3 regions of the Comamonas sp. JNW genome follow, and region 2 is predicted to be linked to each of the others. Evidence: predicted binding sites of a transcription regulator. Region 2 holds the regulator's gene; each other region holds the start of a gene.

Region 1 (9,762 bases), on a different contig from region 2:
ACCTGCGCTTCCAGAAGCTGCGCGACGAGCGTATCCCGGCACTGCTGGACCAGCTGCGCGCTGGCCTAGCCGAAGCCCCTGATCAACCGCCTGCCCATTTTGCTCACGCCTATGCGGACCAGCTCCTGTTGCGCTGCTTGGTGCCGAGTGAGTCGGCACCCCAAGCTCAACCCGCTGATGCACTGGATTTTGAAGCCGCAGCAAAGGTAATGGCCCAGCGGATGGATTACCCCTGGGAGCACATGCCAGAGGAAGGCAGATCGCACATGCGCGAGAGCGCAAGAAAAATTGTCAACGCCGCCATGGCTGCCGGCCAGGCCAAGTAGGAAGGTTGAAAGGCTACAGACGGTCTATCTCAGCAACAGCCTTAGTGAACAAGTTCAAGGCAGCATCGCTATCAATTGTGGCCATTAGATCGATGTCCAGCTCGTCAAGGCTAACGTCGCTGTACCCCATGGACCATGTCGCGTAGCGGCGCTCTTCCAGATCATCACCTGCATTCAGCTGCAGGAAGTCTGTATGCCTGCTGTCCTTGGGGAGCTTAGCCACCAACGCATCGACCTCGCTCGCAGGTCCTTCAATATATTGCGTAAAGCGCTCACCATCGAAAACCAGAATGCCAGTGATGCCGTGCGAGGCGTTGAACTCACGCGCCACCTTCACGATGTTCCCCACCTCAGTGGGGTCGCAGTCAGGTGCCAGCCGACTTGAATAGAGGAAAAAACTCAGTGGAGTGGACATAGCAGCACCTTTCATGAACTGATCCACTGTACACCCTCCCGAATTACATCTTTGCTTTTATGCAAATTCCTTTGGAAAACACACGAAACTTAATCAAGGTTGCACCATGACCACCCTGCACCTACCGCTCAAGCGCCAATACTTCGAGGCCATACGCGACGGCACCAAGCTCGAGGAATTCCGCTTGTGCACACCATACTGGGCCAAGCGCCTGGAGGACCGCGCGTATGACCGGATCATCCTGACCTCGGGCTACCCCGCCCGCGACGATCTTGCTCGGCGCCTGATAACTCCTTGGCGCGGCTTCATGGTGAAGACGATCATCCACCCGCACTTCGGCCCTAAACCTGTGCGGGTCTATGCTATCGATGTGAAGCAACCTTCGTGACCAAGTCACTTTTCCGAGTCGGTCACTGGCATATATGGCATCTTGGTTCAGGGAGCATTTTTGATGAGAAGAATTCGACACCTGACAAACCGACATCGAGCAAATTCCACCAACTTGGCTCTTGGATGGTTACTGGCTTTCAACGCTGGTGCAGTTAATGCGGGTGGCTTTCTAGTCCTGCACATGTACACCTCGCACATGACAGGATTCGCGTCACAGATAGCTGATGGCCTGGTCCTGGAAAACATGAAGATGCTTCTGAATGCGCTGGGCGCCATCTTGTCCTTCATGACCGGCGCAGCCGTCTGTGCTGTTTTGGTGAACTGGGGTCGAGAAAAGCATCTCTACAGCGTTTACGCGCTGCCGCTAATGCTGGAGGCATTGATGCTCTTGCCCTTCGGTCTGATGGGCGCTGTCACCCTCTCCTGGAACACGCCATTCGCTGTTCCCATCACGGTTCTGCTGCTCTCATTCATGATGGGACTTCAAAACGCTGTGGGCTCAAAGACCTCTGGTGGAAGCATTCGCACAACCCATATGACTGGGAACTTCACGGACCTGGGAATGGAATTGGGCAAGCTATTCTTTTGGAAGCGTAGTGGCACTGCTTGTAGGGTTCCAACAAACCGTGTGCAGCATAACTGGGTGCGCATGCGTGCCTCTGCTGGTCTGATTGGCATGTTCGTGCTGGGAAGCATTACGGGCGCAGTTGGCTTCAGCTACATCGGGTTTTTCTGTGTGGTGCCGCTGGCCGCGCTACTGCTCGCGGTGTCAGTGCCGCCATTTATTCATGATGCCAAGCACTCCAACGAGATGCGCGCATTTTTCCAAAAAAGGTGGTGATCACTGAATCACCACCGTCTTAAACAGCAAACCCGCCTAGTGAATTGACCCCAAGAAGTTGGACAGTTGGAAGCTAGGGACTGAAGGCCTGAATCCGGTATTGCACTGGACTCAGGCCTTTTAGTTTTAGCTTGATGCGTTGGTGATTGTAGTAATGGATGTAGTGGTGAAGACCTTCTTGAAGCTGCGCCACACTGCTGAACTTGTTGAGGTGGAAGAACTCGGACTTCAAGGTTCCGAAGAAGCTCTCCATCGCTGCGTTATCCAAGCAATTGCCCCGACGTGACATGCTTTGCACCAGGCCATGATCGGCCAGCAAGCGGCGATAGGCACGACTTTGGTACTGCCAGCCCTGGTCGGAATGCAGCAATGGTTTTTCCTCCCTGCCCAGCTTGCCTAGCGCCTTGCGCAACATGTCACCCACCATCTAATACGGCATTTCTGCTCATGGCTCAGTACAACGCCATGGCGGTGATTCCGCTTGATCAAGTAGTCAAGGACTACTTCCCGCACCTGGGAACGCAAAAGTTCCTGCGCAAGATCGCAGCGGGCGAAATCAAGCTCCCTTTGACCCGCATCGAGCCCAATTCACAGAAGGGGGCAAAGGGCATCCATCTCACTGATCTGGCCACCTACATCGATGCTCAACGAGCAGCCGGTGTAAAGGAATCGAAGCAGCTAAATGGCGAACGGGTGCAACAATAAAGCAACATCGAAAAAGAGAATCCCCATAAGTCTTTGTACTTATGGGGATTTTTTTCGTTTGCCTGTCCGATCCATCATCGGCGCAACGGACATGCGCCAGGGGCTGTGGGTAGAGAATCAGTCATGGTGGTTGCGCGGCCAAGGCGTGGCCCTCGAATGTGGTGGCCCACACAGGCAGAGGCAGCGCCTGCGGGCAATCGGCTATTTTAAATCCTGCGCAGCCAGGGCGCCGAGCAGCACCCCAAAAGCCTGTCATGGCGGGCCGACCTGTTCGCTCCACTGCCAAGCTTGACGCCCTAGTAATAATTGCCCAGCAACGACGCCACCTCGATGAGCAGCAAGATGGCAAACATGCGCGCAAGGCCACTGAGGTCCGAATCGGGGCCCAGAACCTCATCCTGGCGCGTGCCGTAGGGCCGGTACATGGCCGATGCGGTGGGTATGAGTGCAACGGCCAGACCAAACAGCAGGGTTTTGAGGCCAAACAACCAGGTCACCATGGGCGTGAACACGCTGGCAAACATGCGCGTGTACAGGTCAAAACCGACCCAGCTCAGCCCGTAGACGCTGAGGTAGACCATGACCAGCGAAACCACACAGGACAGCGCAGCCAGCGTAATCGAGGCATACATGCTGGCGACCACCAGGGGCAGCATCTCCGTGCGCACAGGGTCATAGCCGTGCTCGCGCAGGCGCTCAAAATGCCCCGCCTCGCGCAACTTGGTCAGTTGCGCACCTGCCGGAATCGAGCAGCGCATCGCGACAAACAAGGCCGCCGTCAGCGGGATGAGCTCGAGCACCAGCACGCGGATGACCATCTCGACAGCGACGCGCGAGAGGCCATAGCTCGTGGCGGTTACAAAGACGATCCGCGCCACCACCAGGCACAGCAAGGCGGCCAACGCGGTAAAGCCCAGCAGGATGGGCGCGGTGTCGACATACATGCGGCGCATCAGCCGCGCGCGGGTCTGCGGGCCGTAGCTGGTGGGCGACATCAGCATCACCAGCACGACCGCACCCAGGTAAAAAATACGCCACCAGGCCACCGCCCAGCGGCGCGCCGTGCGCCAGGTCCGGTGGGGCCATTGGGGTTGAAGCAGACTTGCCAGCATCAGGCGATCATAGGCGATCGGCGCCATCGTGGGCACCTGCCAGCAACATGGCTGGCAAGCCCAGACACTGCCACCGCGCCATGAAAAAGTGGCTCAAGACTTCTGGCGCGCCTTCCAGGCCTGCACCGCCTTCAAGGTCTGCTGCACATGCTCGAGCGGATCGCTGCCCTCATGCGCATAGATCACCTTGCCGTCAGGTGCAATCACGTAGGAGATGCGTGAAGCGGTGCCCGGCCGTGCGGCGGAGCCTGCGTCATAGGCCTGGATGGCCTTGGCATCGGGGTCGGAGGCGACGCTGAACTGGTCACGGCAGGCCTCGCTGGAGAAGCGCTGCATCGTGGCAATGTCGTCATGCGAGATACCGACGACCTGCGCGCCGGAGGCCGCAAAGCTCGGCGTGGCCTCGGCAAAGGCATGGGCCTCGATCGTGCAGCCCTGGCTGAAGGCCTTGGGGAAGAAGTACAGGACGACGGGGCCGCGCTTCAAGGCCTCGGCCATGTCAAAGCGCTGCACCTTGCCGGCCAGTGCCGACTGTGTGCTGAACATCGGTGCCTGGGCACCAACAGCCAGCGCCGCCTGGCTGGGCAGGCTGACCAGCGCTGCGCAGCCCATCACCACCGAGGCCAACGCCCCCACGAATTTTGCTTTCATAGTCGATCCTTCTGTTGTCATCTAGATACGCCCCAAGCCTGGGCCATTGGCGGCAGGCTCTGTTTTTCGCCTGCGCTCCATCGCTCCACACCACAGCCCCTAGAATATGCCACCTGGCGTGATGGCATACATCATCACCCCTTTGACTGTTTATGCAACTACCTCCTTGGCCGACTGTGCGAAAGCCATGCGAAGGTGTGACCCTCAAGGAGACAACAAGATGATGAAACACATTCTGCAATGCGCCGCCGTGGCGCTGACGGTGGGGGCCGCTTCGGGTGCCATGGCCCAGGGCTCGGCGACGGACTACCCCGGCAGCAAGCCGGTGCGCATGGTCGTGCCCTTCCCACCAGGCGGTGGCACCGATATTCTCTCGCGCATCATCGCGCAAAAGCTCAGCGAACAGAACCACTGGACGGTGGTCGCTGACAACCGGGCCGGCGCGGGCGGCACCATCGGTATCAGCGAAGTCGCCAAGGCCCAGCCAACGGGCTATGACATCGTCATGGGCCAGAAGGACAACGTGGTGCTGGGCTACTACCTGTACAAGGGCCTGCCCTGGAACCCCGCCAAGGACTTGACGCCCATTGCCCATGTGGCCTACTCGCCGGTCATCATTGCCACCTCGGAAAACAGCAAGTTCAAGACCTTGAACGATGTGATCGCCGCCGCCAAGGCCGACCCCGGCAAGATCACCTACGGCTCGCCCGGCAATGGCACCAGCATCCATATCGCTGGCGTGCTGTTTGAGAAGGCGGCCGGCGTCAAGCTGACCCACGTGCCGTACAAGGGCTCCAACCCCGCGCTGCTCGACACCTTGTCCGGCAATGTCGATCTGCTGGTGTCGTCCGTGCCCTCGGCCATTGGCCAGATCAAGGCCGGCAAGCTGCGTCCGCTGGCTGTTACCTCGGCCAAGCGCAGCAGCTCGCTGCCCGATGTGCCTACCGTTGCGGAACTGGGCATGAAGGGCTTTGATGTGAGCACCTGGTATGGCCTGTTTGGCCCCAAGAACCTGCCCGCCCCCATCGTCAGCAAGCTCAACACCGAGGTCAACAAGCTACTGGGCCAAAAGGAAGTGCAGGATTCCATCCTGGCCCAAGGCGCCGAGCCCCAGGCCATGTCCGTATCGGACTTTGACAAGTTCTTCCACAAGGACTTCCAGGATGCCAAGGCCATTGTTGAAGCCTCGGGCGCGACCATCCAGTAAGCCCCAGGGCTGGGATACGGCAAGGGCACCTCGCAGGTGCCCTTTTTTTATGACCAGGCCAATGGCCCGATGGTGATCAATGGCAATGCCAGCGCTCAGGCACCGTCGCCCTGGAAGGCCTGGCGGCGCAAGGTCACCACCAAGGTATCGCGGTGGCCGGGGGCATCGCCCAGCGGCTGGATCGGCGTGCTCTCATGGATCATCCGGGCGTCGTCGAGCAGCATCAGCGACCAGGGCTCGGTGAGCGTAAAGCGCAGGCCTTGCGGGCCCTGGGCGTCGAACACCCGCGTCTCCCCGCCTTTGATGCCCTCGCGTGCCACCAAAAACACCGCCACCAGATCCACGCCATCGCGGTGCGCACCTTCGGGGGTGGGCCGGCCAATGCCCTCGGCGGTGTCGATGCGGAACTGGTGGGCCTCGGTATACCAGGGCGCGTGCTCCGCACTGGGAAACAGTGCCTGCGCCGTGTGACCCAGCGCACGCATGATCTGGCGCCAGGCGGGCAGCGACTGGGTGCTGGCTGCGACGGGCTCAAACCAGCGCTGCATGCCGCCATGCAAGGCGTTGTACTCCACCGGCTGCCAATGGGCACGGTGGGCTACGGACTCAACCTGGTCATCCTGCACCACATAGCAGGAATGGCGGCGCTTGCGGTAGCGCCCGCCGTCTTTGAGGTAGGCATCATGGGGCATGGCCTCCCAGTGGCTGCCGAGCGCTGCCAGGTCATCGGGCGGGCAGGCTGCCCACTGCGCCACGGCGGCGGGGCTGAGCACCGCATAGCCATAGGCGCGCAAAGTGCCGTCCACCTGGTCGGCATCACAATAAGGAGGAGGAAAGGACTGCATGTAAAACTCCGTCAAGCGGGCGAGCTTACGGCGGTCACAAAAGCATTGCGTGCTGCACAACTTTGGGCAGCGCCGCAGCGCTGCCCGGTAGCCATCCACTCAACGAAAACGGCAACAAGCCGGGTGCCGTCGCTGACATTACTGGCGAACGACCAGCACGGGGATCAGGCTGTCGCTCAGCACGCGCTGGGTCACGCTGCCCAGCACCAGCTTTTCCAGGCCCTTGCGGCCGTGCGAGCCCATCACAATGAGGTCGGCGCCGGTGGTTTTGACCGCTTCCATCACCCCGTCGTGTACGGAGTGGCCTTCGCCCATGACGGTGTCCACAGGAATACCGGCCTGCTCCATCGCAGTTTTGACCGCGTCCAACGCGGTGTGCGCATCGGCAGTGGCAGCAGAAAGGTACTGCGCCTGGCCATAGGCAAAATCGGCGCCCACGCCGGTGAAGGGATAGGGATCTATCACATACACCGCAGTGACCTGGCTGCCAAAGGCCTTGGCAAGACCGGCGGCCTTGTTGACCGCGAGCATGGAGGTGGCAGACCCATCGACCGGCACCAGAATATGTTTGAACATAGCGTCACTCCTTTTTGTTGTTGCATGCATAACTTACTCTAAAACGCAGGGCCCGGCAAACCTGGCAGGCCCTGCAGCACTGCCACCTATGCGGCAGTTGCAAGCGGTTTGCGCTGCATCAACGGGTGGCGCCGCGCCAGCCCGCGCCGCATAATGTTTGCACCGCCCTGCTGGGCCCTAACCCCTCTTCAAACGATGACAACATCCCTGCGCTCCCTGGGTCGATCCGCCCTGCAAGTCTCGCCGCTGTGCCTGGGCGGCAATGTATTTGGCTGGACGGCTGACGAGGCCACCAGCTTTCGCCTACTCGATGCCTGGCTGGATGCCGGCATGAACTTTGTCGATACCGCTGACGTGTACTCGCGCTGGGCGCCTGGCCACAGCGGCGGTGAATCGGAGCGCGTGCTCGGCAAATGGCTGCGCAGCTCGGGCAAGCGCGCGCAGGTGGTGTTGGCCACCAAGGTCGGCAAGGATATGGGCGAAGGCAAGGTCGGCCTGCGCCCGGAGTACATCCGCCAGGCGGTCGACGCCTCTCTGCAGCGCCTGCAGACCGATTACATCGACCTCTACCAATCGCATGACGACGACGCGCAGGTACCGCTGGCCGATGTGATGGGCACCTTTGGCGAGCTGATCGCCGAGGGCAAGGTGCGTGCCGTGGGCGCCAGCAACTACAGCGCAGCGCGCCTGGCAGAGGCGCTGCAGACCAGCGAGCAGCATGGCCTGGCGCGTTATGAGAGCCTACAGCCGCTTTTCAACCTCTACGACCGTGCCGTGTTCGAGCAAGAGCTGCAGCCGCTGTGCGTAGCGCAGGGCGTGGGCGTCATCAATTTCTACAGCCTGGCTGCCGGCTTTTTGACCGGCAAGTACCGCAAGGCCGAGGATGCGAGCAAAAGCCCGCGCGGCGCCAAGACCACCCAGCTGTATCTGAACGACCGGGGCTTGCGCATTCTGGCCGCGCTCGAACAGGTGAGCAGCCGCACGGGCGCCCCGATGGGCGAGGTGGCCGTGGCCTGGGTCATGCGCCAGCCGGCCATTGCCTCGCCGATTGCCAGCGCCAGCAACCTCGAGCAGCTGCAGTCGCTGATCCGCGCCAGCCAATTGCAGCTCGATGCCGATGCGATGGCCACGCTCAACGCCGCCAGCGCCGAAGCTTGAGCGAAGGCTGGCGACAAGCCTAGGCCAGCAGAGCCGGCAAAATCTGCGCCGAGGGCAAGCGCCAGCAGCGGTCGGCCACGCTGTCGAGCGCGGTCGGCTCGGGGTTGATGACCACCACATGGGCGCCGCCCCGGGCGGCGATATGGGCCAGGCCAGCCGCCGGGTAGACATGGCCGGAGGTGCCAATCACCAGCATCAGGTCGCAGGCCTTGGCGGCATCTTGCGCCTGCTGCAGCTCGGCATGGGGCAAGGCCTCGCCAAACCAGACCACCGCCGGGCGCAGGTAGTTGCCGCAGCCAGGGCATTGCGGCGGTGCATCGCCTTCGGTAAAGCGGGCGTCGCAACAGGGCTTGGGCGGCAGCAGCCAGCGGTTGTCCATCAGATTGCCATGCAGGCACAGCACTGGCGTACTACCAGCACGCTGGTGCAGGCCATCGACGTTCTGCGTAACCAGGGTCATCCGGCCGGAGTGGCGCGCCTGCCATTGGGCCAGCGCCACATGGCCGGCATTGGGCATCACCTGGCGGACCAGATCGCGGCGGTACTGGTACCAGTCCCAGACCCGCTGCGGATGGGCCAGAAAACCCGCCTCGCTGGCCATCTCCTCGGGGCTGAACTGCGTCCAGTAGCCCGTCTGCGCATCGCGGAAGGTGGGCACGCCGGACTCCGCACTGGCCCCCGCCCCCGTCAGCACCAGCAGATGCCGCGCATTGTGCAAGCGCTGTCGCAGGCTGGCAATTTCTGTATCGGCAAGCGGCAGCGCTGCGGAGGTATCCAAAGGAGCAAAAGACATAGAGGCGGCAGTGAAGAACAGGCGCCCAGCATACGGCAAGGCTTGGGCTCCACCGCTCCAGTCCAGCATCGCCGTGCAGGGCGAGCTCTAGGCGGCTTACATTCAGAAACGGTCATCACGATTTGGAGATGGACACGATGGACGGGCCGAGCCCAGAATGGCTGACCCACGACGAGGAGACAAGAATGCAATTCATCCCCTATCTGAACTTTGATGGCGATTGCGCCGAAGCCATGGCCTTTTACGCCCAGCTGTTTGGCGGCCAGATCATGCACCAGATGCGCTTTAGCGACATGCCGCCTGGCGAAGGCATGCCACCGCTCCCGCCTGAGGCGCAGTCGCGCCTGATGCATGCCCACCTGCAAGTGGGCAGCCAGGCGATCATGGCCTCGGACACGATGCCTGCGATGCCTGGCGCCAGCGCCGAGACCTGTGGTGGCGGCTATCTCAAACCCCAAGGCATTTGGGTGTCCATCGGTGTCGATTCCGTAGCAGATGGCGAGCGCATCTTCAACGGTCTGGCTGACGGTGGCCAGGTGGCCATGCCCTTTTCAGCCACCTTCTGGTCGCCCGGTTTTGGCATGGTGACCGACCGTTTTGGCACCCCGTGGATGGTGAACGTCCAGACGCAGCCCGCTGCATAAGGCCCTCGTCTCCTCACCGCACAACCGCACACCACCTGCACCGAACCACACCCTATGTCTCTACAACCCCATCCCCAGGATCTGGTGCTCAGCCGCCTG
Region 2 (9,762 bases):
TGCCCAGGCCCCGGTGCTGCAGCAGCCCTATGCCTATGCCGATTCGGCAGAACACCGCGAAGGCATTGCCGCCTTTGTCGACAAAAGAGCAGCCCAGTTTTGACCGTGCCTGCGCTGGCCACCGGCCGGGCCGCAGGCGCCAAGGAAACCACCAACCAAGTAGACAAACATGACCAACGACAACCTGTTCTGCGCCCTGCGCGCGGCCTTTCCTGAGGACCTCGATGCCATCGCCGTGGAGACCACGTCGGCCAGCGGTGAGCCGCTGAACTACAGCTGGCGCGATCTGGACCGCATGAGCGCGCGCATCGCCAACCTGCTCGATTCGCTGAATATTCCTTCCGGCAGCCGCGTGGCGGTGCAGGTGGAAAAGTCGGTCGAAGCGATGGCGCTATACCTGGCCACCTTGCGTGCCGGCCATGTGTTTCTACCGCTCAACACCGCCTACCAAAGCGCCGAGATCGAGTACTTTGTCACCAATGCCGAGCCGGCCGTTGTGGTCTGCTCACCGGCCAACTTTGGCTGGGTCTCCAAGATCGCCTTCCAGTGCGGCACGCAAAGCGTGTTCACCCTGGGCGATGACCGCAGCGGAACCTTGCTGGAGCGTGCGGTGCACTGCGCCGATGCACACACGCCTGCGCAGAAATCTGCCGACGACATGGCCGCCATCCTCTACACCAGTGGCACCACTGGGCGCAGCAAGGGTGCGATGCTCAGCCACGGCAACCTGCTGAGCAATGCCGTCATGCTCAAGGACTACTGGGGCTGGAAAAAGGGCGATGTGCTGATCCATGCGCTGCCGATCTTCCATGTGCATGGCCTGTTTGTCGCGATCCATGCGGCCTTGCTCAATGGCAGCAAGATGATCTGGTTTGCCAAGTTCGAGCCCAAGGCGGTGATTGCCGCGATGGCGCGGGCGACGGTCTTCATGGGCGTGCCGACCTTGTATGTGCGCCTGCTGGCCGAGCCGGGCCTGACCAAGGCAGCGGCCCAGCACATGCGTCTGTTCATCTCCGGCTCGGCGCCGTTGCTGATCGAGACCTTCCGCGACTGGCAGACCCGCACCGGCCACACCATCCTGGAGCGCTATGGCATGAGCGAGACCATCATGCTGGTCTCCAACCCCTACCAGGCCGATGCCCGCCATGGCGGCCAGGACGAGCGCCGGGGCGGCACGGTGGGCTTTGCGCTGCCGGGTGTGGGCGTGCGGGTGCAGGGCGATGACGGCCAGGCGCTGGGCGCCGACGAGATCGGCCATATCCAGGTGCAAGGCCCCAATGTGTTCAGCGGCTACTGGCGCATGCCCGAGAAGACCGCGCAGGAGTTCACTGCCGACGGCTGGTTCAAGACCGGCGACGTAGGCAAGATCGATGCGCGCGGCTATGTGACCATCGTCGGCCGCAGCAAGGACCTGATCATCTCCGGCGGCTACAACGTCTACCCGGCCGAGATCGAGGGCTTCATCAACGAACTGCCGGGCGTCGCGGAAAGCGCGCTGGTCGGCGTGCCGCACCCCGATTTTGGCGAAGTGGGTGTGGCGGTGGTCATTGCCAAGGCGGGCCAACCGCTCGATGCCGACGGCATCATTGCGACCTTGAAAAAGCAGCTGGCCAATTTCAAGATTCCCAAGCGCTGCTTTGTCGTGGGCGAGCTGCCACGCAACACCATGGGCAAGGTGCAAAAGAACCTGCTGCGCGACCAGTACCAGGACCTGTTCAAGGGCTGATGCGCCTATGGAGGCGGCATGCGCCGCCATGACAAAACCCTCGCGCTGTGGCCGCTCAGAAGCTGCCGCAGGCGAGGGTTTTGCTATGGGGATGATGCGGTTATACGGCGATCAGCGCAGTACCAGCACCGGTATCGTGGCATGGGTCAGTACATGCTGTGTTTCGCTGCCCAGCAGCAGGCGCTTCAAGCCCCGGTAGCCGTGCGATGCCATGACGATCAGGTCGCAGTTTTCCTTCTTCGCCGTCTCCAGCAGCGCCTCGGCAATCATGTCGGACTTGATCACCAGGGTCTTGATGGGCACGCCGGTCGCGGCGCCTTCGGCCACCACCTTATCGACAATGCCTTGCGCTGCGCGTTCCCAGCCATCCTCGATGCGCGCAATGTCATCGGGGTTTTGCATGGTGCTGCCTTCGAAGTAGCTGCGCGGGTAGTTGGGCGAGATGTTGACGGCAGTCACCGTGGCATGGCTCAGCTTGGCCAGCGCCAGTGCGTGGCGCACGGCCTTCTCGGACAGCTCAGAGCCATCGGTGGCAAGCAGGATATGTTGGTACATGGCAGGCTCCTTTCAGGTCAGACATGGGGCAGGGCTGTGGGTGGCAGCCTTGCCGTGGATGCAACTCAGAGCATCGCCGCTTGCGGCTTGAGCGGATGTCGGATCAGACCGCGTTTGTATCCGCTGGCGGAGCGACTTGGAACAGGGTCTTAAGCCGAGCAGGCCTGGGTGTTGATCAGGCCCTGGAGCTTGTCGGTGTCCAGAATGCGCACATGGCGCTGCTTGACCTCGATGATGTTCTCCTCGGCAAACTTGGAGAAGGTGCGGCTGACGGTCTCGAGCTTGAGGCCCAGGTAGCTGCCGATTTCCTCGCGCGTCATGCGCAGGATCAGCTCATGCTGCGAAAAGCCCCGGGCATGCAAGCGCTGCACCAGGTTCAGCAAGAAGGCGGCCAGGCGCTCTTCGGCGCGCATGCTGCCCAGCAGCAGCATGACGCCATGCTCGCGCACGATCTCTCGGCTCATGACCTTGTGCACATGGTGCTGCAAGGCGGTCACCTCGCGCGACAGGTCTTCGAGCGAGGAGTAGGGCATCACGCAGACCTCGGCATCTTCGAGCGCAATCGCGTCGCAGGAATGGCGGTCGTTGACGATGCCGTCCAGGCCGATGATCTCACCCGCCATCTGGAAGCCGGTGACCTGGTCGCGCCCGTCTTCGGTGGCGATGCTGGTCTTGAAGAAACCGGTGCGTATCGCATACAAGGAGGTGAAGGTCTCACCGTTGCGGAACAGCGCGCTGCCGCGCTTGATCTTGCGCCGGGTGGCGACGATCTCGTCGATGCGCTCCATCTGTTCGGCCGACAGTCCCACGGGCATGCACAGCTCGCGCAAATTGCAGCTGGAGCACGCTACTTTGATGGAGTTGGATGTCATGTATCAATACCCGTGAACAACTATTCAGATAGGAACGACGTTCCTTGGATGGGCCTATTGTGCGTGCTGGCGCCCAGAGGCTTCTTGATGTACATCAAGGACGCGTGGCAGGCCTTGGGGCACATTGGGGCGTCCGCTAGGAAGAAGAACCATGATTTCCCTGACCCCTGAACTGCTGTGCCGTTTTGATGTTCCCGGCCCCCGTTACACCTCGTATCCTACCGCAGACCGATTTGTTGAAGCCTTTGCTGCGAATGAGTACAAGCTGGCGCTGGCGCAACGCGGCACCGGTCTGGCGGGCCGGCTGTCGCCGCTGTCCTTGTATGTGCATGTGCCGTTCTGCGCCTCGCTGTGCTACTACTGCGCCTGCAACAAGATCATCACCAAGCACGCCGAGCGGGCCGACGAATACCTGGATTACCTCGAGCGCGAGCTGGACCTGCAACTGGCCCATGTCAGCGCCCGCCCGACCATCAGCCAACTGCACCTGGGTGGGGGCTCGCCCACCTTCCTGACCGATGCCGGCCTCAGCCGCCTGATGGATATGGTCAAAGAGCGTTTTCATCTGCAGCCCGGTGGCGAGTACGCGATCGAGATCGACCCGCGCACTGTGAGCGGCGAGCGCCTGCAGCACCTGTACCGGCTCGGCTTCAACCGGCTGAGCTTTGGCGTGCAGGACTTTGACCCGCTGGTGCAAAAGGCGGTGCACCGCGAGCAGCCCGCTGACCAGGTGTTTGCCTTGGTCGAGCAGGCGCGCGCTATCGGCTTTGAATCCATCAATATCGATTTGATCTATGGTCTGCCCCAACAAAGCCCGGCCAGCTTTGTGCGCACCATGGAGCAGGTCAACGCGCTGCGGCCCGACCGCATTGCGCTGTATGCCTATGCGCACCTGCCCGAGCGCTTCAAGCCCCAGCGCCGCATCCAGGCCCAGGACCTGCCCAGCCCCGCCGACAAGCTGGCGATGCTGGCCCAGGCCCTGGCGGCGCTGGAAGCCGCCGGTTATGTGTATGTGGGCATGGACCATTTCGCCTTGCCCGACGATGCCTTGGCGGTGGCCAAGCGCCAGGGCCGCCTGCACCGCAACTTTCAGGGCTACAGCACCCAGCCCGATTGCGATCTTATGGCGCTGGGCGTGTCAGCCATCGGACGCATTGGCGCCACCTACAGCCAAAATGCCAAGACCCTGGAGGAGTACTACGACCTGATCGACCAGGGCCAGATTCCCGTGGTGCGTGGGCTGGCACTGACGCGCGACGACCTGCTGCGCCGCACGGTGATCATGGGCCTGATGTGCCAGGGGTGCCTGGCGATTGAATCGCTGGAGCAGGCCTGGCTGATTGATTTTGCGCAGTACTTTGCCGCCGAGCTGGCCCAGCTGCGTGAGCTGCAGGAGCAGGGCCTGGTGCAGCTGAGCGACGAATCGATCAATGTGACCGAGCTGGGCTGGTACTTTGTGCGTGGCGTCGCCATGGTGTTTGACAAGAACCTGCAGGCCGACCGCAACCGGGCGCGCTTCTCGCGGATTATCTGAGGGCAGGGCGTGGGCGGGCCTCAGCCCTGCCAGGCCGCCAAGCTCTTGTAGAGCATGTAGAGCGCCAGGCACAGCAAGATGCCGCCAAAGATCTTCTTGAGCTGGCCCACCGGCAGCCGGTGCGCGGCGCGGGCGCCCAGCGGCGCGGTCAGCACGCTGCAGGTGGCAATGGCGGCCAGGCCGGGCAGCCAGATATAACCCAGCGAATGCGGTGGCAGCCCCTGCAGGTGCAGGCCGGCCACCATGAAGCCGATGACATTGGTGACCGCAATCGGAAAGCCCAGCGCCGAGCTCGTGGCTACCGCGTTGTGCATCGGCACGCTGCACCAGGTCATGAAAGGCACGCTGATGAAGGCGCCGCCCGCGCCCACCAGGCCCGAGAGGCAGCCGATCACGCCACCCGCAGCCAGCTGGCCGGCCGTGCCCGGCATGGCGCGCATGGCCTGGCTATTGGGCTTGCGGAACATGCGCAGTGCCGAGTAACCAATGAACAGGCCAAAAAACAAACCCAGGTAGCTGCCCTTGAGCACCGCAAAAATACCCAGGCTGGCCAGCAGGCCGCCCAGCACAATGCCCGGGGCCAGGCGTTTGACAAGGTCCCAGCGCACCGCGCCATGCTGGTGGTGGGCGCGCACGCTGGACATCGAGGTGAAGACGATGGTCGCCATCGAGGTGGCAATCGCCATCTTGATCGCCAGCTCCGGCGCCACGCCCTGGGTGCCCAGGATGTAGGTGATGAAGGGCACCAGCACCATGCCGCCGCCAATGCCCAGCAGGCCCGCCAGAAAACCGCCGATCAGGCCCAGAAACGACAGCGGCAGCAAAACAAGAGGATCAGTCATGGCGCGCAGTAAAAAGGCCACCTGAAACAGGTGGCCTGAAACCCCGCTGTCGCGGAGAGGAGAAGACAGGTTGGGCGGAGCCTGCCCGAAAAAATCAGGTGTTCGCAGCGGATCCACTGGACCGTCATCCTGAACCGGGGGTTCAGGTGGGCGAGGGCAACCTATCGTTGGGTTCATCTGACGCGAGACGATCACGCTCAATAGGTAATGTACCAAGCCCGTGCTCGTAGAGCATTGGTTCAAGGAACTATAAAGTCCAGCAGGGCTGCGAACGCTTTCATTGTAATCGCTCGCGCCTGCCGCACCCACCAAAACTGCAATTCAATGTGCCTGGATTGGTCAAAAAAGATAGCTGGTTAGCCAGATTGAGCAATGGGTGGCGTGATATTTTGCAGCCAGGCATTGCATGGCGCGGCAATCTGGTGTTGGCGCCTGCTCGCGGCAGTGCCTCAAGCGCTGGTGCCCAGGGTGTCGGCCGGTTGCGCGGGGGCCGGCGCCAGCGCCGCGTCCAGCCGTTGCATCACCGACTGCACACGGGGCGCATCCCAGTCCAGGCTCGCCTGGTCCCCAGGGGCGGTCTGGGCCTGGACCTCAACCATCGCGGCAGACTGCGCAGCAGCTTGCGCCTGCAGGGCGTCTGCGGTCTGGCTGAGCTGGCTGTTTTGCACTTGCAAATCAAGCAGGTCAAAAGCGACATTGAGGGCCGCCAGCACAGCGATGCGCTCGCGGCCACGGATCTTGCCCGCGTCGCGGATGCCGCTCATGGCCTCATCGACATGCTTGACGGCAGCCAGCAGACGTGCTTCCTGGCCTTCGGGGCAGCCCAGCATATAGCTTTGCTGCATGATGTGTACTTCCAGCTGTTTCATCATTCGTCCTGGTCAAAGGTCTTGGGCAGGCGTTCGATCAGTGCATCCACGCGGGCGCGGGCCGCTGTCAGGCGCGATTGGAGGGAGTCGCGCTCCTGGGTCAGGGTGGTGACTTGCTCTTGCAATTGGGCGTGGGCGCGTTGCAAAGCCTCATGACGGCTCAGCAGTGCCTCCACCCGCTCAAGCATCAGATCCATAGAAGGCGTAGTGGCCATAGAGAGACAGTCTTCTTAAGTGCGCAATGGGTTTAACGCTAAAATTGTACCCGTTGGTGCTCGCCCCAGTGGTTCACATGGGGGCAGTTCAACGGGAAGCAGGAGCGCTGCTTGTGCCCTACAAGCCTTGCGCAACCTGCGCTGCCCCCGCAACGGTAAGCGATGGTTGGCTTTTGCGCCATCCACAGCCACCACTATGCCACTGAATACCTTGAACAAGTGTTTGGGAAGGCGTGTGCTGTGTCATCGCCAGCCCGGATACCGGCCAACAATAGTGGAGGCGCGTGGCTGAGGCCTTGCCGCGGCTTCCGTGTTCCCCATTGCCGGCGGGGAGGCTGGCGCGGGGTGGTTCATCACCAACTCAGTGCATGTTTTCCTCTGCTTTTTCGACACGCCCCTGCGCGCGTCCCGCGCTTGCGCCCCGCTCGGGCACCCTCCATACCCCCCGTTTTTTGGCCTTGGCCATCGCAGCGGCGTTGCCCCTGTTGGCGCTGCAAGCTCAGGCGCAGCAGGCTACAGCCGCCCAGGAAACAGAGGGTAAGAACCTGCAAGAGATGGTGGTAACCGCCAACCGCATCGAGCAGCCGCTGTCCGATCTGGTGGCCGACATGTCCATCATCGATGCGCAGACCATCGAGCGCCAGGGCCCGGGCAGCGTGGCCGATGTGCTCGCGCGCGTGCCGGGCATCCAGATTTCGCGCAACGGCGGGCCGGGCACGACGACCAGCGTGTTCATGCGCGGCGCCGATTCGCGCTTTACCGCTGTCTATGTTGATGGCGTGCGCATGGATTCGCAATCGACCGGCGGCGCCTCCTGGCAATCGATTCCGCTGGCGCTGATCGATCGCATCGAAGTGCTGCGCGGCCCGGCCGCTGCCGTCTACGGCTCGGACGCGATGGGCGGCGTAGTGCAGATCTTCACCAAGAAAGGTGAGGGCACGCCCCAGCCCTATGTCGGCCTGGGCTTTGGCAACCGGGGCACGTTCACGGCCGAGGCCGGTATCTCCGGCGGCGCCGACGGCTGGGATTACGCGCTGGGTCTGAACCGCTCGCAGACCGATGGCTTCAATGCCCGCACCGTGGCCACCGCCAACCCAGACAAGGACGACTACCGCAGCAATGCGGTCAGCGGCCGCCTGGGCTACCAGCTCAACGGCCAGCACCGGCTCGAAGCCACCTTGCTGGCCAGCGATGTGAACTCGGGCTATGACAGCAGCCTGACCGAGGACGACCGCAGCCTGAACAAGATGTATGCGCTGGGCCTGAACTGGCAGGCGCAGTGGACCGAGCACTACAGCACCAAGCTGCAGTTCAGCCAGTCGCGCGACTATTACGAGACCCGGCCCTCGCCCTACCAGACGGACACGCGCCTGCATAACTACCTGTTCCAAAATACCTGGCGCCTGGGCGTCCACACCTTGACGGCCGCACTGGAGCGGCGTGACGACGCGCTGACGAATGGCGGCATTGACCGCGACCGCCACCAGAATGCGCTGGCGCTGGGCTATGGCCTGAACACCGGCCCGCACACGGTGCAGCTGAACCTGCGCCGGGATGACGACAGCGAGTTCGGCGGCAAGACCACCGGCAGCGCTGCCTATGGCTATGCCTTTGCAACCAACTGGCGCGCCACCGCGACAGTGGGCACGGCCTTTCGCGCGCCCACGCTCTACCAGCGCTTTAGCGAATACGGCGACGCATCGCTGCAGCCCGAGAAAAGCCGCAATGCCGAGCTGGGCCTGCGCTGGGCGCAGGGTGCCGACAGCTTCTCGGCCACGGCCTACCGCAACCGGGTCACCAACCTGATCAACTTCTCGTCGCCCGGCAGTTGCGACAGCGAATTCGGCTGCTATGCCAATGTGGGCAAGGCACGCCTGGAAGGCATTACCTTGGCGGCCACGACCAAGCTGGGCGCGTTCAACCTGCATGGTTCGGTCGACTTCCAGAACCCGCGCGATACCGAAAACGACAAGCTGCTGGCGCGCCGCGCCAAGCGCTATGCCACCCTGGGCGCCGAGACGCGTGCAGCCGGTTGGACCTGGGCGGCCGACCTGCAGACCAGCGCCAAGCGCTTTGACAATGCCGCCAACACCAATGTGCTGGGCGGCTACACCTTGTTCAACCTGTCGGCGCAGACCGAGGTGGCCAAGGATGTGAACCTGATCGCCCGTATCAACAACCTGGCCGACAAGCGCTACCAGACCGCACGCACCTATGCCACCGAAGGTCGCAGCGTGTATGTGGGTGTGAAGTGGATGCCGCGCTGAGCGCAGAGGGGATAAGCCAGCCATGACAGAGACGACGGTTCAGGACCGCCCAACGGCCGCTTGCGTGGCACTGCTGATTGCGGCGCCCGCATCGGGCCAGGGCAAGACCACGGTGACGGCAGCCTTGGCGCGCCTGCATGCCCGCCAGGGCCGGCGGGTCCAGGTGTTCAAATGCGGCCCGGATTTTCTCGATCCGCAGTGGCTGCGCCTGGCCAGCGGCCAGCCCGTGCATGCGCTGGATCGCTGGATGAACGGTGAAGTGGATGTGCGCGCACGCCTGTTTCAGGCCGCGCAAAGCAACGATGTGCTGCTGATCGAAGGCGTGATGGGCCTGTTCGATGGTGCCAACAGCGCGGCCGAGCTGGCCAAGTCGCTGGGCATCTCCGCTGTGGTGGTGGTCGATGCATCGGCCATGGCCGCTACCTTTGGCGCCATTGCCCATGGCCTGCAGCACTATGACCCAGGCCTGCAGCTGGCCGGTGTGCTGGCCAACCGCGTGGCCACTGCCCACCATGGTGAGCTGCTGCGCAGCGGCCTGCGCGACCCGGCACTGTGGCTGGGCGCGATGCACCAGGTGAGCCTCGATGCTGCGAAACCGCGCGCCAACCTGCTGCCCGAGCGCCACCTGGGCCTGGTGGCAGCCCATGAGCTGCACGACGCTGCCGAGCGCCTGGATGCCGCCGCCGACGTGCTGGCGCTAACGCCGCTGGGCCAGCTGAGCTGGCAAGAGTGGCAGCAGCGCTGGACGGTGGCCTTTACCGCGCCTGCTGTTGCCGCCCCGGTGCCCGCCTGGCTGGCCGGGCGCCGCATTGCCGTCGCCCGCGATGCCGCTTTCAGCTTTATCTACACCGCCAATCTGGAATGCCTGCAGGCCATGGGCGC
Region 3 (9,762 bases), on a different contig from region 2:
GCAGCAGATGCCAGGCAGTGCTGGTGCCGATGATGCCGGCGCCGAGGATGATGACTTTCATGCCTCTCAGTGTCTGGCATCTTGGCTGTAACATAAAGTGCAATTAAACTTCTTCAGGATTCATCAGTTGTACTAATACTGGAGCCCTATGAGCAACCTGGACCCTGTCGCGCTGGAATGCCTGGCCGCCGTGATTGAAGAAGGCGGTTTCGAGAAGGCCGCGCTGCGCCTGAATGTGACGCAATCGGCCGTCTCGCAGCGGCTGCGCGCACTGGAGGCACAGATCGGCTCGGTGCTGGTGGTGCGCAGCCGCCCGCTGCGGCCCACCGCTGCCGGCCAGCTGCTGCTCAAGCACACCCAGCAGCTGCGGCTGCTGCGCACCGACCTGGAGCAGGAGCTGCACAGCCTGCTGCCCCACACCATGCGCCGCAATGCGCATGACGAGGCCATCTCGATTGCCATCAATGCCGACAGCATTGCCACCTGGGCGCTCGATGCGCTGCAGGACATCGCGCTGCAGCAGCTGCCGCTGGAGATCATCACCGACGACCAGGACCACACCTTGGAGCTGCTGCGCACCGGCGAGGTGCTCGGCTGCGTCACCACCATGCCGCAGGCGCTGCGCGGCTGCCGCGTGACCGCGCTGGGCGCAATGCACTACATCGCCGTGGCATCGCCCGCCTTTGCCCAGCAGCATGTGCCGCAAGGAATCAACCGCAGCAACTTCAAGCACCTGCCGTTTTTGAGCTACAACCGCAAGGATGACATGCAGCGCGTGTTTGTCGCCCGCGCGATGGGCCTCAAGACCGTCGGCCTGCACCAGCTCTATGTGCCCAACTCCGAAGCTCAGGTGCGCGCCGTGGCCGCTGGCTGGGGCGTGGGCGTGGTGCCCGAGCTGCTGGCCCGCCCCTACCTCGCCGATGGCCGCCTGGTCAATGTGGCCGAGACCCAGGTGCTGCGCGTCGACCTGTACTGGCACTGCTGGAACCTGCAGTCGGCCTTGCTGGGCGCCCTGAGCGACGCGATGGTGCACAGCGCCAAGAGCAGCCTGGCGCCGCCCACGGCGGCCGCTCGCGCCATGGTCAAGGCATAAAAAAACTGCCTGCACCCCCAGGGGGATGCAAGCAGTTTCCGGATGTCCACAGGCATTCATCGCACCGGTGGTTCCATCCCTCCCTCATCAGTGACATCCATTGCATGCGCAGTATCCGCGCCAAGTATTGCTATATGGTGAATAGCAAATGACAGACGCATGATCTGATCCATTTACCGAATCAGCAATACCGGCAGCTTGCTCTCGGCCAGCACTTGGGTCGCCACCGAGCCCAGCACCAGCTTGGCCAGCGCACCATGGCCGCGGGTGCCCATGATCAGCAGGTCATAGCCGCCCTTATCGGCCGTCTCGGCAATGGTCTGGGAGATCGGGCCTACGGCAGTCTCGGCCACGGCCTTGACCTGGTGGGCGGCCAGAAACTCCTGCACCGGCACCAGCACCTTCTGCGCCTCTTCGCTGTGGTAGTCGTCCACCAGCGCCTTGCCCAAGGCCTTGGCAGCCCGGGGCGGCAGCAGGGGCTGCACCGTGAGCGCCGTGTAATGGTGGTTGGGCGTCAGCCACTCTGCGTGCGCTGCCAGGTAATCGAGCATCTTCTGGGTGTAGGGGCTGCCATCAACGGCCAACAAAATACGCATGCCTTGACTCCTTCAAAAAAGGGGTGAGGGACCCAACACCGGTGGCGCCACCAACGCTGGACTGTGGCCTGGCAAACCCGCGCTCCATCAGCGAGAACGCGCTTTACAGGCTAAATCATGTGTATCAGCATATAGATTTATCGTCAAACGGGCATTGATATGCATCAGGCGCGGCGACAAATTTAGGTAAAAACCCTTGGATTTGGGCTTGGCAGAGGGAATGCCGGAAGTGGATCGACCCTGGCTACACCGCCACCAGGCAATGCGGATTGAAGCTCTCCTGCTCGCCCTTGCGCGCATAGCCCAGCGGGTTGGCCACGACCCGGCATTGCCAGGGGCGGCCATCGCTGTGCTGGCCTTTGGCCAGGTAATCGCTGGGCGCATGCAGGTGGCCGTGGATCCAGAGGTCGGCATAGGGCAGCAGGTCATCGAGCACATTGCAAAAACCGGCGGTTCCGGGCGTCAGCCCATAGCGCGGATCGGCGCTGCGCAGGCTGGGCGCAAAGTGGGTGATGACGACGGTTTTGCCATCAAAGGGCTCGGCCAGTGCGGCGCGCAGCCATTCCTGGCAGCGCAGCGCTTCGTCGCGCATCTCGGCGGCCAAAAAGGGCTGGCCGTTGCGCTGCATCTGGGCCTTGGTCAAGTAAAAGTTCGCGGCCTTGAAGGCCTTCTCGCGCTGCTTCATCAGCGCGCCCAGCTCGGTCACGCCGTTGTGCAGGGCAATGGCGTCGTAGTCGGACCAGAGTGTGGTGCCGATAAAGCGCACGCCGTCGATGATCAGGGTGTCGCAGTCCAGCATCGTGATGCCCAACTTTTCGCAGCTGGCACGCAGGCGCAGCCGGGCGGCATCGAAATCCTGGTTGTCAAACTCGTGGTTGCCAGGCACCAGGATTACCGGCTCGGGCCAATGGCCGCCAGCCTGCTGCGGGCTGAACTGGGTGAGGCCAAAATCCTTATCGTCCAGCATCGAGCCATTCTGGTAGGAGCCAATGTCGCCGGCCAGCACCAGCAACTGGGCGCCGGGCGCAGGCTGGGCACGGAAATGGGGGTGGGTCTCCAGATGCAGGTCGGACAGAATTTGCAGGTGCATGGTCGCCTAGCCTACCATGGGCTTTAGCGCCTTGCAGCCCGCTACATCGGTAATTCCAGGTCAGGAAAAGCCGCCCGGGCCGAGCGCTCCAGTGCATGCAGCATCCATTCCAGCGCCGAGGGCGGAATATGCCCGCTGCGGCTGCGCCACAGCGCATCCACATGCACGGCCTCGACGCGCAGCGGCAGCGGCTGGAAGGCCAGCAGATCGGCGATGCCGGTGGCAGGCACAAAGTGACGCGGCAAAACGGTCAGCAGGTCGGTGCGCGCCACCACGCGCGCGGCGGTGAAGTACTGGTTCACCGTCAGCACCACCCGGCGCTTGCGGCCGATCGATGCCAGCGCCTCGTCCAAAAAGCCAAAGGGCTGGCCGGAAAAGCTCACCAGCATATGGCGTGCATCGCAGTAGCGCTCCAAAGTCAGCAAGCCCTCACTCAAAGGATGGTCCTTGCGCATCACGCAGAGGTATTCGCCGTCATAGAGGCGCCGGCTCTCGAAATCCACCAGGTCCCCCGACTGGGCGCGCGCCGTCATCTCGGCGAGCACAAAGGGGAAATAGCCCACGGCCAGGTCCGCCGTCTCGGCGTCCAGCTCCTCGCGCGGATCACGGGTAGTGAGTGGTTGCACATGCACAGAGACGCCTGGTGCCTCGGTCTCCAGAATGTGCATCAGGCTGGGCAGCAAGGTGGCGGCGGTGGCATCGGCCATCGCCACGACAAAGGCCTGGGTCGCATGGGCGGGGTCAAAGCGCTCAGGCGCAAAGCTGGCCTGCAGGCGCGCCAGCGATTCGCGCACCACCGGCCACAGCGCATTGGCCAGCGGTGTGGGCTCCACACCCTGGCCGCTGCGCACCAAAAGCTCGTCATGCAGCGCCTCGCGCAGGCGCCGCATCGCATTGCTGACTGCCGGCTGGGTGATGGCCAGCTTGTCGGCCGCCCGGGTCAGGCTGCGCTCATTCATCACCTCGTCGAATACACGCAAGAGGTTCAGGTCCAGGTGCCGAAATTGGTGGGGCAGCATTTTCAATCCTTTGCAGCGCTGGGCGAACCGCAATACATCACTGACATGAATGATACAGATTCAAAAGATAAATTTGAGAACGTCTAGGGTAAACCCTATACTTCGTTCATCGCTTCAAAGAAGCATTAATCCCAAAGACATCCATCATGACCAACAGTTTTGTACACACTGACATGGCTACCGAGCACACGGGCGTTCTGCGTGTGGAACGTGCTGCTGAACATCTCAAGACCACCTTCGGCACCAAGGGCGTTGGCGCATCGTTGATGCTGGCCGCGCTGGTCGCTGCCGTGCTGGTGGTTGCCACCCGCCTGGTGGACTCCGTCGCTGGCGGCAGCCACTGGATCGCTGGCTGGGCCCTGCTGTGGGCCGTCGCCTTTGTCGCCATCGCCCTGCTCGCTGCCCCTGCCCGCAACCTGAGCAGCAGCCTGCGCGCCGCTCGCCGCAGCTGGGACGAAGGCCACCGCCGCGCCCTGGAAGACGACAAGACCTGGCAAGTGGCCCTGCAAGACAGCCGCGTGATGGCTGACCTGAACCGCGCCATGAGCGACGCAGCGGTTTCGTTCTACCACAAGAACTACTGATCAACGCCGGCGGTCCTCCAGAGCCCCAGCGCCGGCAGCCACGATCTGCCTTTTCAAGAGCCACGGCATGCCGTGGCTTTTTTGTTGTCGGTGGTCGCCCCCATCCATAGCGGATCAGCAGCTTGGCATCGCTAAACACCTCCGCCAGCACAAGCGGCAGGTGCCTGGAAGAAGGTTGGCAAGCGCTTTCCTGCCCTCAGCGGTGCCGACTGTATGCAACAAACCACAGTCCTACCGATGCGCTGACGCTGAGCCCCAGCGGGTGTAAGGCCCGCCACTCCCACAAAACAAAACCCCGCATGCCTGAAACATGCGGGGTTTTGTTGTCTTTCGCTATCCCAGCCACTGGCAGCAGTGCTACCAGCGACCTCGTGAGCTACCGATCAGGCAGCAGCCAGGCGCTTTTCCAGATCGGCCTTGATGTCCAGCAAGGCCTGGGGCAGGCGCTGGGCCAGGTGGTCGAAATGGGTCTGGTGCGATGCCAGCTCTTCGGTCCAGACGGCGGTGTCGATGTTGGTGACGGTCTTGAACTGCTCGGCATTGAAGTCCAGGCCGGTCCAGTTGATCTCGGCGTACTGCGGTGCCACGCCAAAGGCGGTCTGCGTGCCCTGCACCTGGCCTTCGAGGCGGTCGAGCATCCACTTGAGCACGCGCATGTTCTCACCGTAGCCAGGCCAGACGAACTTGCCAGCGGCATCCTTGCGGAACCAGTTGGTGGTGTAGATCTTGGGCAGCTGCGCGCCAGCGGCTTCGAGCTTGTCGCCCAGGTTCAGCCAGTGGGCGAAGTAGTCGCTCATGTTGTAGCCCATGAAAGGCAGCATCGCGAATGGATCGCGGCGCACCACGCCTTGCGCGCCAAAGGCGGCAGCGGTGGTTTCCGAGCCCATGGTCGCAGCCATGTAGACGCCTTCCTTCCAGTTGCGCGCCTCGGTCACCAGCGGCACGGTGGTCGAGCGGCGGCCGCCAAAGATGAAGGCATCGATCTTCACGCCCTTGGGGTCGTCCCAGGCTTCGTCGAGCGCCGGGTTGTTGGTGGCAGCGACGGTGAAGCGGGCATTGGGGTGGGCGGCCTTGGCGCCGGTTTCCTTGGCGATCTGGGGCGTCCAGTCCTTGCCTTGCCAGTCAATCAGGTGGTCGGGCAGCTGGCCGCTGTCCTTTTCCATGCCTTCCCACCACACATCGCCGTCATCGGTCAGCGCGACGTTGGTGAAGATCACGTTCTTGTCCAAACTGGCCATGCAGTTGGGGTTGGTGTGGTAGTTGGTGCCGGGGGCCACGCCAAAGTAGCCGGCTTCGGGGTTGATGGCGCGCAGCGAGCCGTCGGCCTGGGGCTTAATCCAGGCGATGTCGTCGCCGATGGTGGTGACCTTCCAGCCTTCAAAGCCGGTGGGCGGCACCAGCATCGAGAAATTGGTCTTGCCGCAGGCGCTGGGGAAAGCGGCGGCCACGTGGTACTTTTTGCCCTGGGGATTTTGCACGCCCAGAATCAGCATGTGCTCGGCCAGCCAGCCCTGGTCGCGGCCCATGGTGGAGGCGATGCGCAGCGCAAAGCACTTCTTGCCCAGCAGCGCATTGCCGCCGTAGCCCGAACCGTAGGACCAGATTTCGCGCGTCTCGGGGTAGTGCACGATGTACTTGGTCTTGTTGCAAGGCCAGCTGGTGGTGTCCTTTTCGCCGGCCTGCAGCGGCGCGCCGATGGTGTGCACGCAGGGCACAAATGCACCATCGCTGCCGATCACGTCGTACACGGCACGGCCCATGCGGGTCATGATCTTCATGTTGACCGCGACATAGGCGCTGTCGGACAGCTCGATGCCCACGTGGGCAATGGGCGAGCCCAGCGGGCCCATCGAGAACGGCACCACATACATGGTGCGGCCCTTCATACAACCGTCAAACAGCGGCTGTAGAGTCGAGCGCATCTGGGCAGGTTCCATCCAGTTGTTGGTCGGGCCGGCGTCTTCCTTCTTGGCCGAGCAGATGTAGGTGCGGTCTTCCACGCGGGCCACGTCCGAGGGATCGGACCAGGCCAGAAAGCTGCCGGGGCGCTTGGCGGGGTTGAGCTTCTTGAAGGTGCCGGCATCGACCAGTTGCTGGCAGAGGCGGTCGTATTCTTCCTGGCTGCCATCGCACCAGTAGACGGCATCGGGCTTGCACAGCGCGGCCATATCGGCCACCCAGGCGATGAGCTTGGGGTTCTTGACGTAGTCGGGGGCCTGAATGGCGACACCGGCCTGGATGTTTGCGTTCATGGGAAGGCTTTCAAAGTTGTAAACGGTTCATCAAAAACCGCTGCGACAAGCCCCTGGCCGACAGCAACCCATTTTTGAAAAACCGTCTCCACAACGTCGGACAAGGCGCCATGCCTGTGCGCAAAAATGCCTACGCTGGACTGGCGATTTTAGCAGTCGGCCCCCAAAACGGTGATTTTCAGTCTCAACATCTATGCATTTGACGCATGACGAAATGCATAACTGTATTGATACCGGTTTCTTTGGCAAGCCTCCTGTCGCGCAGGTGGCGCTGGGCCCGGCGTCGCCAAGCGGCCACAGCAGCGCGGGGCCGCGTCAGCTATCGCCAGCCATCGCGAGGGAGCGGCAGGCAACAAAAAACCCGCCAGCGGCGGGTTCAGCAACAAGAGCTGGAGCGCGGTTTGCGCGCAGCGCTCAGGCCATGTAGACGGCGATAAAGGCCAGCAGGAACATCATCAGCGCGCCCACCACGGGCAGCACCACCGGCATCAGCGGAACAATGGCTTCCACGGTATCCATCGGCGGGTGTTCGGTGTCGGCGTCGGTGTGCGGGCTGGACATGGGCTCTCTCCAATGCAAAGGCTGAGAACCATTGTAGCGAGCGGGCGCCGGGCCTGCATGCCGGGCGAACCCTGAGCCAGCTGCATGACCCTTTCGCCAACGATCAGCCCTCCAACACGGGGTAGAGCGACAGCACCAGCAGCGCCGCCATGCACCAGTTGAAGCGCTGCAGCGCCCGGGGCGTGCGCAGCGCGCGGCCCACCGCGCTGCCAAACAAGGTCCAGACGCTGACGCTGGGGTAGTTCACCAGGCCCAGCACCAGCGCGGCAAGCAGCAGATTGGCGGCATAGCCATCGCGCGGGGTGTAGGTCGCCACAATGCCGATGGCCATGATCCAGGCCTTGGGGTTCACCCACTGAAAGGCCGCGGCCTGCCAAAAGCCAAAGGGCTGTGCCCCGGCCTGCCCGGCCCCCGCCTGGCCCGAGCGGGCGATCTTCCAGGCCAGCCACAGCAGGTAGGCGGCGCCCAGGTACTTGAGCCAGGTGTAGAGGCGCGGCTCTCGCTCAAAGGCCACGCCCAGGCCCAGACCCACCAGCAGCAGCATGGCCACCACCCCCAGGCTGATACCCAGCATGTGCGGCACCGTGCGGCGGTAACCAAAGCTCGCGCCCGAAGCCGTCAGCATCACATTGTTGGGGCCCGGCGTGACGGAGCTGACAAAGGCGAAAAGGGCCAGGGGCACCACAAAGGCGGAGGTTTCGGGCAGAACGGACATGGCAAGGTGCGGGAAAAAGGAGAAAAGAAAAGCTGTTGACATGCTAGCGCTGCCATGCAGTACAGTACCGGTACACTTTATCTGGCCAGTTCAAGAATTGGCCTGCTCTTATGACCCTGACACTTTCACCTGCCGCCGCTGTTGCCCACGCTTCCCCCGCAGCTGCAACCGCCAGTCCGTTGGCCGCAGCTGCCTGGGGCTGGCAGCCGGTGCGCACCGGCAGCGCCTCCCTGGTCGAGCAGCTGGTGGCGCATTTCAGCGACCGCATCCGCAACCATGGGCTGCGCGCGGGCATGCGCCTGCCGTCGGTGCGGGCGCTGGCCGAGCAGGCGGGGGTGAGCCGCGACACCGTCGTGCAAGCCTATGACCGGCTGGCCGCGCAGGGCCTGGTGCAGTCGCGCCGGGGTGCGGGCTTTTTTGTCTGTGCCCAGCGCGCGCTGGCCGAGGCGGCCGCAGCCCCTGCGGCCAGCCTGGCCCAGGGCGCGGCCTTTGATACCTCCTACCTGCTGCGCGGTATCTTCCGCGAGGATGCCGATGGCTCCGGCCACACCGGCAGCGCCGGCTGCCTGCCGGCCAGCTGGATGGACGAGGGACTGATCAGCGGCGCGTTGCGCGCCATCCTGAAGCAGGGCCTGCGTGCCGAGCGCAGCCTGCTGGGCTATGGCCTGCCCCAGGGCCTGGCGCCGCTGCGCCGCCAGATCGCATCGACCTTGCAGGCGCAAGAAGTGCCGGCCCACCCCGAGACCCAGCTGATGACGGTGAGCGGCGTCACCCACGGGCTGGACCTGATCGTGCGCTGCTTTTTGCAGCCCGGCGACACCGTGCTGGTCGAGGACCCGGGCTGGTTCCTGATCTTTGGCCGCCTCAACACCATGGGGGTCAACGTGGTGGGGGTGCCGCGCCTGCCCGGCGGCCCCGATGTGCAGGCGCTGCAGGCACTGGCCGCGCAGCACCAGCCCAAGCTCTTTATCCTCAACACCGCGGTGCACAACCCCACCGGGCTGAGCCTGTCGGCCGGCGTGGCGCACGAGGTGCTGCGCATTGCCGAGCGGCATGATTTTCTGCTGGTCGAGGACGACACCTATTCCGAGTACCTGGGCAATATGCCCTTGCGCCTGGCCGCCATGGACCGGCTGCAGCGCGTGCTGCTGGTGGGCGGCTATTCCAAAACACTGTCAGGCGGCTTGCGCGTGGGCTATGTGGCCGCGCGCCCCGAGTTCATCCACCAGCTGACCGATCTGAAGCTGCTGGGGGGCCTGACCTCCGCCCTGCCCAGCGAGCAGATCGTGCACCGCATCCTGGCCGATGGCAGCTACCGCAAGCATGTGGACCGGCTGCGCGAGCGGGTGGACAAGGCGCGCCACCGCTGCCTGCGCCAGCTCGAAGCGCTGGGCTGCCACGCGGTGCATGAGCCCGTCGCCGGCACCTTCGCCTGGGTGGACTGCGGCATGGATTCGGAACTGCTGGCGCGCCAGGCCAGCGAGCATGGCCTGCTGCTGGCGCCTGGCGTGCTGTTCTCGCCGCGCCAGGCGCCGTCGAGCTTGCTGCGCATCTCGGTGGCGATGGCCGAGCAGCCGGCTGCCTGGCAGACCTTGGCCTTGCTGCTGGAGCGCCACCGGGGCGCTTGATCAGGCCAGGCATTTGAGGCGACAGCCTTAGCCGCCCGTACGCCCGCGCCCCTCGGTCAGCAGCACCGCGGCCTGCACGCGCGATGACAGGCCCAGCTTGCGCAGAATGTGCTGCACATGGATCTTCACCGTCGTCTCGGCAATGGCCAGGCTGCGCGCAATCTCCTTGTTGCTGGCACCGGCGGCAATTTCGCGCAGGATCTCCAGCTCGCGCGGCGACAGCT

What was found. The regulator FNR, encoded in region 2, switches genes on or off when oxygen is low (the NO sensors DNR and NnrR bind a similar motif). The targets are predictions, from matches to a motif close to TTGATNNNNATCAA.
Region 1: the regulator FNR is predicted to act here: its motif matches at 7,177-7,190, upstream of DCO45_RS09295 (universal stress protein).
Region 3: the regulator FNR is predicted to act here: its motif matches at 1,844-1,857, upstream of DCO45_RS20925 (universal stress protein).

Annotation. Positions count from the first base shown of each region.
Region 1 is NZ_QETI01000005.1:76,636-86,397, reverse strand. Features, by position in the region: gene DCO45_RS09345 (hypothetical protein) at 1-326, shown strand, start outside; gene DCO45_RS09340 (BLUF domain-containing protein) at 340-741, opposite strand; gene DCO45_RS09335 (ASCH domain-containing protein) at 848-1,129, shown strand; gene DCO45_RS09330 (YoaK family protein) at 1,193-1,972, shown strand; partial or broken gene DCO45_RS09325 (IS3 family transposase) at 2,046-2,405, opposite strand; gene DCO45_RS09320 (pyocin activator PrtN family protein) at 2,420-2,677, shown strand; gene DCO45_RS09315 (ABC transporter permease) at 2,974-3,789, opposite strand; gene DCO45_RS09310 (peroxiredoxin) at 3,883-4,440, opposite strand; gene DCO45_RS09305 (tripartite tricarboxylate transporter substrate binding protein) at 4,661-5,647, shown strand; gene DCO45_RS09300 (2OG-Fe dioxygenase family protein) at 5,743-6,492, opposite strand; gene DCO45_RS09295 (universal stress protein) at 6,631-7,068, opposite strand; gene DCO45_RS09290 (aldo/keto reductase) at 7,264-8,226, shown strand; gene DCO45_RS09285 (NAD-dependent deacylase) at 8,246-9,019, opposite strand; gene DCO45_RS09280 (VOC family protein) at 9,205-9,663, shown strand; gene DCO45_RS09275 (SRPBCC family protein) at 9,718-9,762, shown strand, end outside.
Region 2 is NZ_QETI01000006.1:73,899-83,660, forward strand. Features, by position in the region: gene DCO45_RS10660 (enoyl-CoA hydratase/isomerase family protein) at 1-103, shown strand, start outside; gene DCO45_RS10665 (malonyl-CoA synthase) at 170-1,726, shown strand; gene DCO45_RS10670 (universal stress protein) at 1,838-2,281, opposite strand; gene fnr (fumarate/nitrate reduction transcriptional regulator Fnr) at 2,431-3,153, opposite strand; gene hemN (oxygen-independent coproporphyrinogen III oxidase) at 3,305-4,687, shown strand; gene DCO45_RS10685 (sulfite exporter TauE/SafE family protein) at 4,708-5,529, opposite strand; gene DCO45_RS10690 (cell division protein ZapA) at 5,979-6,398, opposite strand; gene DCO45_RS10695 (hypothetical protein) at 6,398-6,613, opposite strand; cobalamin riboswitch at 6,651-6,898, shown strand; gene DCO45_RS10700 (TonB-dependent receptor) at 7,168-8,880, shown strand; gene DCO45_RS10705 (cobyrinate a,c-diamide synthase) at 8,903-9,762, shown strand, end outside.
Region 3 is NZ_QETI01000019.1:64,998-74,759, forward strand. Features, by position in the region: gene DCO45_RS20915 (D-amino acid dehydrogenase) at 1-61, opposite strand, end outside; gene DCO45_RS20920 (LysR family transcriptional regulator ArgP) at 149-1,093, shown strand; gene DCO45_RS20925 (universal stress protein) at 1,267-1,689, opposite strand; gene DCO45_RS20930 (metallophosphoesterase) at 1,934-2,779, opposite strand; gene DCO45_RS20935 (LysR family transcriptional regulator) at 2,821-3,798, opposite strand; gene DCO45_RS20940 (hypothetical protein) at 3,945-4,382, shown strand; gene DCO45_RS20945 (phosphoenolpyruvate carboxykinase (GTP)) at 4,766-6,634, opposite strand; gene DCO45_RS23080 (hypothetical protein) at 7,049-7,195, opposite strand; gene DCO45_RS20950 (LysE family translocator) at 7,299-7,910, opposite strand; gene DCO45_RS20955 (PLP-dependent aminotransferase family protein) at 8,021-9,538, shown strand; gene DCO45_RS20960 (response regulator) at 9,566-9,762, opposite strand, start outside.